DNA from 4 places in the Pantoea sp. LMR881 genome. Region 3 is predicted to be linked to each of the others. Evidence: predicted binding sites of a transcription regulator. Region 3 holds the regulator's gene; each other region holds the start of a gene.
The links. The regulator PurR, encoded in region 3, represses purine synthesis genes. The targets are predictions, from matches to a motif close to CANGCAAACGTTTGCNTG.
Positions count from the first base shown of each region.

Region 1: a site for PurR is predicted at 1,337-1,354, ahead of gcvT (glycine cleavage system aminomethyltransferase GcvT). Genes of this name have one in related genera too.
Region 2: a site for PurR is predicted at 1,103-1,120, ahead of pyrC (dihydroorotase). Genes of this name have one in related genera too.
Region 4: a site for PurR is predicted at 1,790-1,807, ahead of serA (phosphoglycerate dehydrogenase). Genes of this name have one in related genera too.

Region 1 covers NZ_JAPVOK010000002.1:3,012,982-3,016,122, forward strand. Annotated here, with positions in the region: partial or broken gene ubiI (FAD-dependent 2-octaprenylphenol hydroxylase) at 1-969, shown strand, start outside; gene gcvT (glycine cleavage system aminomethyltransferase GcvT) at 1,408-2,505, shown strand; gene gcvH (glycine cleavage system protein GcvH) at 2,528-2,914, shown strand; gene gcvP (aminomethyl-transferring glycine dehydrogenase) at 2,994-3,141, shown strand, end outside.
Region 2 covers NZ_JAPVOK010000002.1:869,159-872,299, forward strand. Annotated here, with positions in the region: gene grxB (glutaredoxin 2) at 1-376, shown strand, start outside; gene O3W44_RS05930 (lipoprotein) at 489-1,052, shown strand; gene pyrC (dihydroorotase) at 1,185-2,231, shown strand; gene dinI (DNA damage-inducible protein I) at 2,294-2,539, shown strand; gene O3W44_RS05945 (hypothetical protein) at 2,686-2,955, shown strand.
Region 3 covers NZ_JAPVOK010000002.1:660,316-663,456, forward strand. Annotated here, with positions in the region: partial or broken gene O3W44_RS04885 (C40 family peptidase) at 49-820, shown strand; gene cydH (cytochrome bd-I oxidase subunit CydH) at 861-950, opposite strand; gene purR (HTH-type transcriptional repressor PurR) at 1,232-2,257, shown strand; partial or broken gene punR (DNA-binding transcriptional activator PunR) at 2,254-3,141, opposite strand, start outside.
Region 4 covers NZ_JAPVOK010000002.1:3,005,497-3,008,637, reverse strand. Annotated here, with positions in the region: gene O3W44_RS15990 (5-formyltetrahydrofolate cyclo-ligase) at 1-421, shown strand, start outside; gene serA (phosphoglycerate dehydrogenase) at 472-1,710, opposite strand; gene rpiA (ribose-5-phosphate isomerase RpiA) at 1,990-2,649, opposite strand; partial or broken gene O3W44_RS15975 (LysR family transcriptional regulator ArgP) at 2,832-3,141, shown strand, end outside.

The sequences.
Region 1 (3,141 bases), 2.4 Mb from region 3:
TCACGGTATGGAAGTGTGGGATCAGGACAGTTTCGGCTCGATCGCTTTTGACGATGAAAAACAGGGCCTTTCGCATTTGGGGCATATCGTTGAAAACCCGGTTATTCATAGTGCGTTATGGCAACGTGCCAGCGCCTGCAGTGACGTCACGCTGATGGCGCCTTCACAGCTGCAGCAGGTCGCTTTTGGTGATAACGAGGCCTTTATTACCTTGCAAGATGGCAACATGTTGACTGCGCGCTTATTGATTGCTGCCGATGGTGCGAACTCATGGCTGCGCAATAAAGCTGACATCCCGGTGACGTTTTGGGATTACGATCATCACGCGCTGGTGGCAAATATCCGTACTGATTTGCCGCATGATGCCATCGCACGTCAGGTCTTCCATGGCGATGGCATTCTGGCGTTCCTGCCGATGCAGGATCCCCATCTCTCTTCCATTGTCTGGTCGCTGTCGCCACAAGAAGCAAACCGTCTGGAAACAATGCCGGAAGCCCTATTTAACCAGCAGCTTGCCGTCGCGTTTGATATGCGTCTGGGGCTGTGTCATCTGGAAAGCGATCGTAAATCTTTTCCGTTGATGGCGCGTTACGCACGCAACTTTGCCGCGCATCGCCTGGCATTGGTGGGGGATGCGGCTCATACCATTCATCCCTGGCCGGGCAGGGCGTTAACCTCGGTTTTATGGATGCCGCAGAGTTGATTGGCGAGATCCGCCGCCTGCATCAGGAAGGCAAAGATATTGGTCAGCATCTGTATCTGCGCCGTTATGAACGCAGCCGTAAACACAGCGCAGCATTGATGCTTGCGGGTATGCAAGGTTTCCGGGAAATGTTTGCGGGTAATAACCCGGCGAAAAAATTGTTGCGTGATGTTGGCCTTAAGCTGGCAGATACCTTACCTGGCGTAAAACCGCTCATGCTAAAACAGGCGATGGGCCTGAATGATATGCCGATCTGGCTACGTTAATCCCTGTTTTTTCCTGCCTGAAAGCCAGCGCCTTGCTGGCTTTTTTTATCTCTTTTTTCGCTTGCACCATTAAAAGGCAACCGCGCACCGTTATCGCGCCTCGTTTGATTTATTCTAATTTTGCGGGGTCGTTCGCATTACTTTTATTTATCTTACTTTTTATCTGGTCTGGCATTTTTTTAACATCCTGCGAGTCGATGCACATAAATTTACTGGCTATAAACGCTCAGGCTGTATTTATTGAGCGTCAAATCACAAAAACAGAGTTTTTTATCCTGTTGTTTATGAGTGCCCGTTAAGCTGTGTGGCGTGTTTCGACCCCGTTTTGCTTATGGTTAAACCGTGCGTTCAATGGTAACGTCAATGCAAAGAGAACGTTTGCGTCGACATTCATTTCGACGTGCGTTAAAACTCAACTCGCTTCTGCACAGGATGGTTATGACTCAGCAAACACCTCTGTTTGAACAGCATCAGGTTTGCGGTGCCCGCATGGTTGATTTTCATGGCTGGATGATGCCACTGCATTACGGCTCTCAAATGGATGAACACCACGCGGTGCGTAATGACGCCGGCATGTTTGATGTTTCTCATATGACCATCGTGGATCTCAAAGGCCCGCGCACCCGTGAATTCCTGCGTTTTCTGCTGGCGAATGACGTAGCCAAATTGACCCAGCCGGGTAAAGCACTTTACAGCGGAATGCTCAATGCGTCGGGTGGCGTCATTGACGATTTGATTGTTTACTTTATGACCGAGACGTTCTTCCGCCTGGTGGTGAATTCGGCCACCCGTGAGAACGATCTTGCGTGGATAGGTGAACATGCAAAAGGTTATGGCATTTCACTGACCGAACGTGACGATCTGGCGCTAATTGCTGTCCAGGGGCCGCAGGCGCAGCAAAAAGCGCAAACGCTATTCAGCGCCGAACAGCGCCAGGCAGTGGAAGGCATGAAACCGTTTTTCGGTGTGCAGGCGGGCGAGTTATTTATCGCCACCACCGGTTATACCGGAGAGGCGGGCTATGAAATTGCGCTGCCAGCGGGCGAGGCGGCAGATTTCTGGCAACGCTTGCTGGCGGCGGGCGTTAAACCTGCAGGTCTGGGCGCACGCGATACCTTGCGTCTGGAGGCGGGCATGAATCTTTATGGTCAGGAAATGGATGAAGGCGTATCACCGCTTGCTGCCAATATGGGCTGGACCATCAGTTGGGAACCTGCCGATCGTAAGTTCATTGGGCGTGATGCGCTGGAAGCACAACGCGAGCAGGGCACAGAAAAACTGGTCGGCCTGGTCATGACTGAAAAAGGCGTGCTGCGTAACGGGTTACCGGTGCGCTTCACTGACGAACAAGGTCAGCCGCAGCAAGGCATTATCACCAGTGGCTCATTCTCGCCCACGCTGGGTTGCAGCATCGCCCTGGCACGTGTTCCTGCCAGTATTGGCGACAGCGCGGTGGTAGAAATCCGTCATCGCGAAATGCCCGTGCAGGTCACCAAACCTGTTTTTGTTCGTGCCGGTAAGCCGGTCGCTAAATAAATTTAATTCAGGAGAAATGGCGATGAGCAATGTGCCAAGTGAGTTGAAATACCGTGAGAGCCACGAGTGGGTACGTAAAAACGAAGATGGTTCTTACACTGTAGGCATTACCGAACATGCACAAGAACTCTTGGGCGACATGGTCTTTGTTGATCTGCCTGACGTTGGTGCGACGTTTACTGCCGGTGAAGAGTGTGCCGTCGCGGAATCCGTGAAAGCGGCGTCTGATATCTATGCACCGATCAGCGGTGAGATTATTGCCGTTAACGAAGACCTGGCCGATGCGCCTGAAACCGTCAACAGCGATCCGTATCAGGATGGCTGGCTGTTTCAAATCAAAGCCAGCGATGAGTCAGAACTCGACTCACTGCTGGATGCCGATGGCTATAAAGCCTCTATCGACGAGTAATAATCTGGCGGTCTTGCATTGAGGCCGCCATTGTTTTTCGCTCTTTTAGTTCCCCAGCCCGATTCAGGATTTACTGCTAATGACCCAGACTCTCAGCCAGCTTGAACATAACGGTGCATTCATTGAGCGCCATATCGGTCCTTCACCTGAGCAACAAGCTGTCATGCTTGAGGCTATTGGTGCCAGTTCGCTGGAGGCGTTGATCGGTTCTATCGTCCCCGCTGATA
Region 2 (3,141 bases), 210 kb from region 3:
CCATATCAACGGTTATGTGAACAAATTACTGCTGCCACGCATTGCTGAAGCGCCGTTTGCCGAGTTTGCCACACCCGAAGCGCGTCACTATTTCCGCACTAAAAAACAGGCCAGTATCGGTAACTTCGAAGAGCTGATGCAGCATGCGCCTGGCTTTATTAAAAATGTCAGCGAAGATTTACGTCAGCTAGATAAGCTGATCGTTAAGCCCAATGCGGTAAACGGTGAACTGTCGGAGGATGATTTTAATCTGTTCCCGCTGTTACGTTCACTTACGCTGGTCAATGGAATCGAATGGCCCACCCGCGTAGCGGATTATCGTGACAATATGGCAAAACAGACTCAGGTTAATTTGCTCTCTTCCATCGCACAATAATCCCGTCCCGATGAGAAACGTGACCGCGTTTCTCATCCCTTCCTGGTGACACCCGCTCGACATTCAGGCAGGCTATGTCTCGCTTTATTGCACTGTCACTTCGGGAGAAAAAATGAAAAAGGCTTTTCTGGCGCTCACTACCCTGCTGTTAGCCGTGACGCTTAGCGGCTGTAACAAACTGACGCAGTACACCATCAGCGAGCAAGAAGTGAACCAGGCGCTGCAAAAGCGCAATAATTATGAAAAAGATATTGGCGTTGCTGGCCTGGTGAATGCGCACATCGTGTTGAGCAACCTCACCAGTCAAATCGGGCGCGACACGCCAGGCACCGTCACCTTATCGGGTAAGGCTGATATCAATGTCTCCTCACTGTTTGGGCCGCAGCAGGCAGATATGCAGTTGAAAATGCGCGCGCAGCCGGTGTTTGATCAGCAGCAGGGAGCCATTTATTTGCGCGATCTGGAAATCATTGATGCGCAGGTGCAGCCGGAAAAAATGGCGTCCATTATGAAAACCCTGACGCCCTATCTGAATCAGTCGCTGAAAAGCTATTTCAATCAAAAACCCGCTTATGTCCTGAGCGAAGACCGGAGTGAAGCTGAGTCGCTGGCGAAAAAGTTTGCCAAAGGGCTGGAAGTCAAGCCGGGTGAGCTAGTGATTCCCTTCACGCAATAAGCTCTGCCGCGCCCACTGGCGCGGTTTTCTTTCCTGTACGATAAAAACCAGGTGCAAACGGTTGCCTGAATCCTTATGCTTAGACCCCGGCCTAAACATGCCTTTTGTTTCCTTTCTGCCGGAGCCTCATTGATGACTGCACAACCTCAGCAACTCACCATCCGCCGCCCAGATGACTGGCATATCCATCTACGTGATGACGAGATGCTTAAAACGGTCCTGCCTTATACCAGCGCGGTAAATGGACGTGCCATCGTGATGCCAAATCTGGTGCCACCGGTCACCAGCGTGGCAGCAGGCGAAGCCTATCGCGATCGTATTCTGGCAGCCTTGCCGCCAGAGCATCAGTTTACCCCTCTGATGACCTGCTATTTGACCGATTCACTCGACCCTGATGAGATCGAACGTGGTTTTACTGCTGGCCTGTTCACCGCCGCTAAACTTTATCCGGCGCACGCCACCACCAATTCCAGCCACGGCGTAACCAATATCGCGTCTATTGCCCGCGTGCTGGAACGCATGCAGACACTCGGCATGCCGCTGTTGATTCATGGTGAGGTCACAGACGCCCATATCGATATTTTCGATCGTGAGGCGCGCTTTATCGAAACGGTGATGGAACCCTTGCGCAAGCAGTTTCCCGATCTCAGGGTGGTCATGGAACACATCACCACCAAAGAGGCAGCTGAGTACGTTGAAGCCGCGAATGAAAAACTTGGAGCAACCATCACCCCTCAGCATCTGATGTTTAACCGTAACCATATGCTGGTCGGCGGCATCCGTCCGCACCTCTATTGTCTGCCTATTCTGAAACGCAATGTGCATCAGGAGGCGCTGCGTAAAGTGGTGGCGAGCGGTAATCCACGTTTCTTCCTTGGCACCGATACCGCGCCGCATCTTCGCCACCTCAAAGAAGCCAGTTGCGGTTGTGCCGGTGTGTTCAATGCCCCCACCTCGCTGCCTGCTTATGCCACTGTGTTTGAGGAACTTAATGCCCTTCAGCACTTTGAAGCCTTCTGCTCTGAAAATGGCCCTCGCTTCTACAACCTTCCGCTCAATGAAGGAACCATTACGCTGGTGCGTGAACCCTGGACCGTGGAAGAGAGCATTGAAATGGGCGCGCACAAGCTGGTGCCTTTCCTCGCCGGTGAAACGCTGAACTGGCGCATCAAAGCGTAATATTGCTTGCCTCCAGATCTTTGTTACTGTATATATGTACAGTATCTTATCTGGAGGTTTTTATGCGTGTTGAAATTACCGTTGCCAGGACCCAACCTCTTCCTGCGGGCGCGATGGAAGCCCTGAGTCAGGAGCTTGCTCGCCGCATTGATGAACAATTCCCCGATACTACTCATCATGTCAAGGTACGTTATGCCACTGCCAATCAGCTAAGCGTGCTGGGTGGCAGTAAAGAGGCACGCGACCAAATCAGCGACATCCTGCAACAAACCTGGGAAAGTGCTGATGACTGGTTCATAACCGATTAACCGCCACTGTGCTGTTTTTTGCCGGGTTTCGCCGCCCGGCTTTTTTAATTTTTGCCCTTCTCGCTATAACCCTTTCCTGCATCTAGACTCTGATTGATCAATCCCCTATTCTTGCGCTCGTCATGCTAAACAGGAGGTGCGACAACATGACTACTGATAAACCTGAAGAAGCGATGACCTTTGGCGAGTTATTAGCGTTAATTGGTGAACAGCAGCGTCGATTGACGGTGCTGGAAAACGCGTTCTCCAGTTTGATTTTCTGTCTCGACGATCGTGCCAGTCAGTTACTTGTGCATAATTTGTCGCTGGAAGCGCAAAATCAAAATCATGATGAGCAACTGCAACTGCATTTTGCCCGACTGGCAGAGTCGCTGCAGAAGCGCGCAGGTGGTGCAGCGCCAGACTCTTTGGCGTAATCGCAGCACAACGCGACGGTATCGTTCAGGCGTCGCGCTATAACCGTTTTATCTTGCCAAACTGCTGGTTAAAATGCCTGTTTCGTCAGGCATTTTATTTTTTTATCCGCCTGTTTTAAGCGTAATTATTCTATCCGGACGCTGTTCAACGCATTTTTTAAACAGTACAAGGTTATTTTAATGTTA
Region 3 (3,141 bases):
CTCTGTCAGGCGTATTTCTAAGCTGACAGCTCAACCTGTAACCGGACTATGCGTTTACTGATTACGCTTTTCATCCTGGCATTTGCCCAGCTGTTCTTTAACGTGGCTTCTGCTTCACCGCAGGCACCGGTTAATGCCAGTTCGCATAAAGCGGAGACAAAAAGTGCACGTGAAGATGAACGACGCAAGCGACGTCCGGTAAAAGCATCGGTAAAAAAATCACGCCAGGCCACAACGCAGAAACTCAAACTAAAAAAGCAAAACACGTTGGGGTTGCACAACCGACGTCCGCTAAAAAACGCACGCCTAAAACAGCTAAAAAGCGTTACGGCCATCAGCGTTCATCTGACATTGTGGCGGCTAAAAGCAACGCTATCAGCACCATCAAAATGAGTAAGGCTCACCGGCAGCGTTATCAAAAAGCGCGTGAAACCGCGATGGCAAAGCTGATGGGGCAATTGGGTAAACCTTATCAGTGGGGCGGTACCTCGCCTCATACCGGTTTTGATTGCAGTGGATTAGTCTGGTACGCCTACAAAGATTTGCTGAAATTTAAAATCCCACGCACCGCCAATGAAATGTATCATTTGCGTGATGCAGCGCCGGTTAAACGCGAATCCCTGGAAAAAGGCGATTTGGTTTTTTCCGTATTAATGGCCGCGGCACCGCCGATCATGTGGGTGTTTACCTCGGAAATGGCAAATTTATTCAATCGCCACGGACCGGCAAAGATATTCAGATCAGCGCCCTTGGCGAGGATTACTGGCAACGACATTATATCGGTGCGCGGCGTATGATGACGCCAAAAACGATTCGTTAACGTCAGATCAAAAAAGCCGGGAACTGTCCCGGCTTTTTTATTAATGCAGAATCGCGGTAAAGCTAAACACCACAATCATCAGCAGCGCCGCGCCCGTGGTCGCCAGCGCCAGTTTCAGATCGGTACTCATCTCGTTCTCCTTAGTCACACAGTTTGTAGGGATAAGGCATTTTCCCATACGACCCGGTAAAAATCTCGTTTTATCCGCTCAGCCTTGTTAGAATCCAGCCTTTGTTGCGCAACGCGCGCAACGTCGGTTCCGTTCGCAGTCTTCTTTTGGCGTAATTAACCCGCCCAGACGCCTTTTTACCGGCAAAATTACTGCATATTTGCGGGCAAAACCCTTAGCAGACGCAAACGTTTAACATTATGCTTATCAGCGAGTTGCGATAAGTCCGGGAGTCCTTTTTCATGGCAACAATTAAAGATGTGGCGAAACGTGCTGGCGTTTCTACAACGACCGTCTCTCACGTCATCAATAAAACGCGTTTTGTGGCGGAAGAAACGCGCAATGCAGTCTGGCAAGCCATTCAGGAACTGCATTATTCACCCAGCGCGGTTGCCCGCAGTCTGAAGGTGAATCACACCAAAACGCTGGGATTACTGGCGACCTCCAGCGAAGCGCCTTATTTTGCTGAAATTATTGAAGCGGTGGAAAACCATTGTTTCGACAAGGGTTACACGCTGATTTTAGGTAACGCGCACAACGATCTACAAAAACAGCGTGCTTATCTCTCGATGATGGCGCAAAAGCGCGTCGACGGGCTGTTGGTGATGTGCTCAGAGTATCCTGATGATCTGCTAAAAATGCTGGAAGAGAACCGCAACATCCCTATGGTGGTGATGGACTGGGGCGAATCTCGCGCCGATTTTACCGATACCGTTCTGGATAACGCCTTTCAGGGTGGCTATCTTGCCGGCCGCTATCTGATAGAGCGCGGACATCGCGATATCGGTGCAATTCCTGGCCAGCTGGAACGTAACACCGGAGGCGGCCGCCATGCCGGTTTTTTGAAAGCGTTAGAAGAAGCAGGTATTCAGCCCCGCGCAGAGTGGATTGTACAGGGTGATTTTGAGCCAGACTCAGGTTATCAGGCAATGCAGCAAATTCTGTCGCAAAAACAGCGGCCTACTGCGGTATTTTGCGGCGGCGACATTATGGCGATGGGCGCGATCTGTGCGGCTGATGAGATGGGTTTGCGCGTACCACAGGATATTTCCGTCATTGGCTATGATAATGTGCGCAACGCACGCTATTTCACGCCGGCTCTCACCACGGTGCATCAGCCGAAAGCTCAGCTTGGCGAAAAGGCGCTGGAGATGCTGCTGGATCGTATTACCAGCAAGCGTGAAGAGTCACAAACTATTGAGGTCCATCCAACCTTAATTGAACGTCGCTCAGTGGGTTATGGCCCTTTCCGCGACTATCGCCGCTAAACTTCGCTTAACCACTCTTGATTAAGCGTTTGCGCATCACCCAGGTAATTGAGCAACCAGCCCAGCGCCGGTGATGCGCGATCTTCAGCCCAGCTGACGCAGCAAGGGCTTTCCGGAAAAGCGACTGGCAGCGTCAACTCCACTAACTCGCCTGCATCAAGCAGCGGATGTGCCAGATGGCCCGGCATCATTGCCACACACAATCCTCCCAGCACACAATCCAGCCCGGTTTGCCAGTCCGGCACCACCAGCCGACGCTGATTATCTAACGTCCAGGTCATGCGGCGTGGCAAAGCCCGTGAGGTATCTTCCAGCACCAGTGAAGGCCAGCGCCGTAGCGTGTCATCATCGAGCTGGCTTTCCTGTGTCAATGGATGGTTATGCCTCACCACGCAACGCCAGTTCAGCGCCCCCATATCCTGAAAGGCAAAACGCCCTCCCACCGGAATGGCCTGCGTTGCACCGATCGCCACATCGACACGCCCGTCAGCCAGCGCATCCCAGACACCATTAAAAACTTCATAGCTAATGTGTAATTCCATGTCCGGGAAGTGGCGATAAAAATCTTTACCAGCTGTCGCGTGCGTTCAGGTTTGACAATGCAGTCAACTGCAATGCTCAACTGACCGCGCCAGCCATTGGCCAGCTGCTGGCATTGCCGTCGGGTAGCCAGCATTTTTTTGATGACGCTCCGCCCTTCACGTACAAAATGCTCACCCGCCGGGGTTAAAACTACTTCACGATGCTGGCGTTCAAATAAGGGCACCGCCAGCCAGGTTTCAAGCTGACGCACGGTATAACTAATAGCAGAAGGCACACGATGCAGCTCCTGCGCAGCGGCGCTAAAACTTCCGCCTCTGGCCACGGCATCAACCACTTCTAAC
Region 4 (3,141 bases), 2.3 Mb from region 3:
TGGTGAAATCAACACTCGTCCGCTGATCGCCAGGCTCTGGCAGCAAAAAAAACAGGTCTGCCTGCCCGTTTTGCACCCTTTTTCACCCGGCCATTTATTGTTTCTGCGCTATACGCCTGAAACCACGCTCACACCCAATAAGCTCAATATTCCTGAACCGCCACTGGATATTCGCCAGTTGATCACGCTCGACCAGATTGATGTGATGATGGTGCCGATGGTGGCCTTTGATCGCCACGGGCAACGCTTAGGCATGGGCGGCGGCTTTTACGATCGCACACTGCAAAACTGGAAACAGCACGGCTTTTTGCCGGTTGGCTTAGCGCATGATTGCCAACGGGTTGATGACCTGCCGGTGGCGAAGTGGGATGTGCCTTTGCCTGCGGTGCTGACACCGTCAAAGCTCTGGCAGTGGGATTAAAAGAGGCGCCAGATGGCGCCTCATTGGGCTGTGACTTTGCCTTTTACGGATCAGTACAGCAGACGGGCACGAATGGTGCCCGGAATAGCTTTCATCAACTGCAATGCTTTGTCTGCCAGTTCTTTCTCGGCATCAATATCAATAACCACATAGCCCATAAACGGTGAAGTTTGCAGGTACTGAGCGGCGATGTTAATGCCCTGCTCGGTAAAAATCTGGTTAATAGCGGTAAGCACACCAGGGCGGTTTTCATGGATGTGCAGCAAACGACTGGCGCTGGCACCGTGCATTGGCAGCGACACTTCCGGGAAATTAACCGCAGACAGCGTAGAGCCATTATCTGAATACTTCGCCAGCTTACCGGCCACTTCGATACCGATGTTCTCTTGTGCTTCTTCCGTGGAACCCCCGATGTGCGGCGTAAGGATCACGTTGTCAAATTCGCTCAGCGGAGAGATAAACGGATCGCTGTTAGTTGCAGGTTCAACCGGGAATACGTCAATCGCTGCGCCACCCACGTGCTTACTTGCCAGTGCGTCACACAGGGCTGGAATATCAACCACGGTACCGCGCGAGGCGTTAATCAGAAGTGCACCTGGTTTCATTTGAGCAAACTGTTCAGCGCCCATCATATCCTGCGTTGAGGCGGTTTCCGGTACGTGCAAACTCACCACGTCGCTCATGTTCAGCAGTTCATTGAGGCTGCGTACCTGATTTGCGTTACCCAACGGCAGCTTGTTTTCGATGTCGTAAAAGAAAACGTGCATACCCAGGCTTTCAGCCAGCACACCTAACTGCATACCAATGTGGCCATAGCCAATAATACCGAGTTTTTTACCACGCGCTTCAAAAGAGCCTTTGGCATTCTTATTCCAGATGCCGCGATGCGCTTTGGCATTGGCTTCCGGGATGCCGCGCAGCATCAGCAGCATTTCACCGATCACCAGTTCAGCGACAGAGCGGGTGTTAGAGAAAGGCGCGTTAAATACAGGAATGCCCCGTTTTGCCGCAGCGTCCAGATCAACCTGGTTAGTCCCGATGCAGAAACAGCCTACAGCCACCAGTTTTTCAGCTGCTGCAAAGATGTCTTCGGTCAGTTGGGAGCGGGAACGGATACCGATGAAGTGCGCATCACGGATAGAGGCTTTTAATGCCTCAGAATCCAGCGCACCTTTGTGGAATTCGATGTTGGTGTAACCTGCCGCACGCAGGTTATCCAGCGCGCTCTGATGGACACCTTCCACCAGCAGGAACTTAATTTTGTCTTTATCCAGTGATACCTTTGCCATTTCCCGATCCTATTCAGAATTCAACGAGGGCTGCCATAAGCCAACCTTCTGTCAAAATATCAAAATTTACGCATCCGGCAATACAAACGATTGCCTCTCTGCCAGCACGGCAGCGTTCAGCAGTAGCACATTGCCGTACAAAATCGGGATCCCGGCGACGAAGGGAGAACGAACCCGCTGTCGATGACGCTTATGTGACATAAGTCACTAAATTTCGCCTTCGCAAGAAAAGATGTTTCGTGGCCTGAAATTTCTGGCGCAATTACTGCGCCAGACAGATCATTTTTTGATGGTTTTAACGCCGTCTGGTCCACCAATCAGCGCAATATCCGCGCCGCGTGCGGCAAACAAGCCGACCGTTACGACGCCTGGTAGCGCATTGATGGTTTTTTCCAGCGCGATGGGGTCAAGAATTTTCAGATTATGGACATCAAGGATAATATTGCCGTTATCGGTGACAACGTTCTGGCGATATTCAGGCAGCCCACCGATTTTCACCAGTTCACGCGCCACAAAACTACGCGCCATGGGAATCACTTCAACAGGCAGCGGAAAGTTGCCCAGCACATCGACTTCTTTTGACCCGTCGGCAATACAGATAAATTTGTCAGCGACCGCAGCGACAATCTTTTCACGTGTGAGCGCCGCGCCTCCGCCTTTGATCATCTGCATTTGCGGGTTGATCTCATCGGCACCATCAACGTAGATCGACAGCCTGTCGATTTCGTTGAGATCAAACACCTCAATCCCCAGGCTTTTAAGCTTTTGGGTTGAGGCTTCTGAGCTTGATACCGCACCTTCAATCTGATGCTTTACGGTAGCAAGCGCATCGATAAAATGCGCAGCAGTTGATCCGGTACCTACACCAACAACCGTGCCTGGCTGCACGTAGTCAAGCGCAGCCCAACCTACTGCTTTTTTCAGTTCATCCTGGGTCATGATATGTTTAAAACCTGTGCGACAACGAAGTGGGCGTAGTATAAAACAAGGCTTGCTGAAAATGCTCGGGTGAGTGAGTTGGATTAATCGCTTTGGAAGCCAGCCCACAAAAAAATCAGACAGCGGTCACATGTGACACTTTTGTGGCATAGTAATGTCCACCTGAAGGAGAGAGAACAATAATGAAACGCCCGGATTATCGAACGCTTCAGGCGCTGGATGCTGTGATTCGTGAACGCGGCTTTGAGCGCGCCGCGCAAAAGTTATGTATTACTCAGTCTGCGGTTTCGCAGCGCATCAAGCAGTTAGAGAACCTGTTCGGTCAGCCGCTGCTGGTGCGTACTGTGCCGCCGCGCCCGACAGAGCAAGGCCAAAAACTGCTGGCGCTGCTGCATCAGGTTGAGCTACTGGAAGAAGAGTGGCTCGGCGATGAAAACAGCGGCACAACGCCATTGCTGCTGTCGCTGGCGGTCAACGCCGACAGTCTGGCAA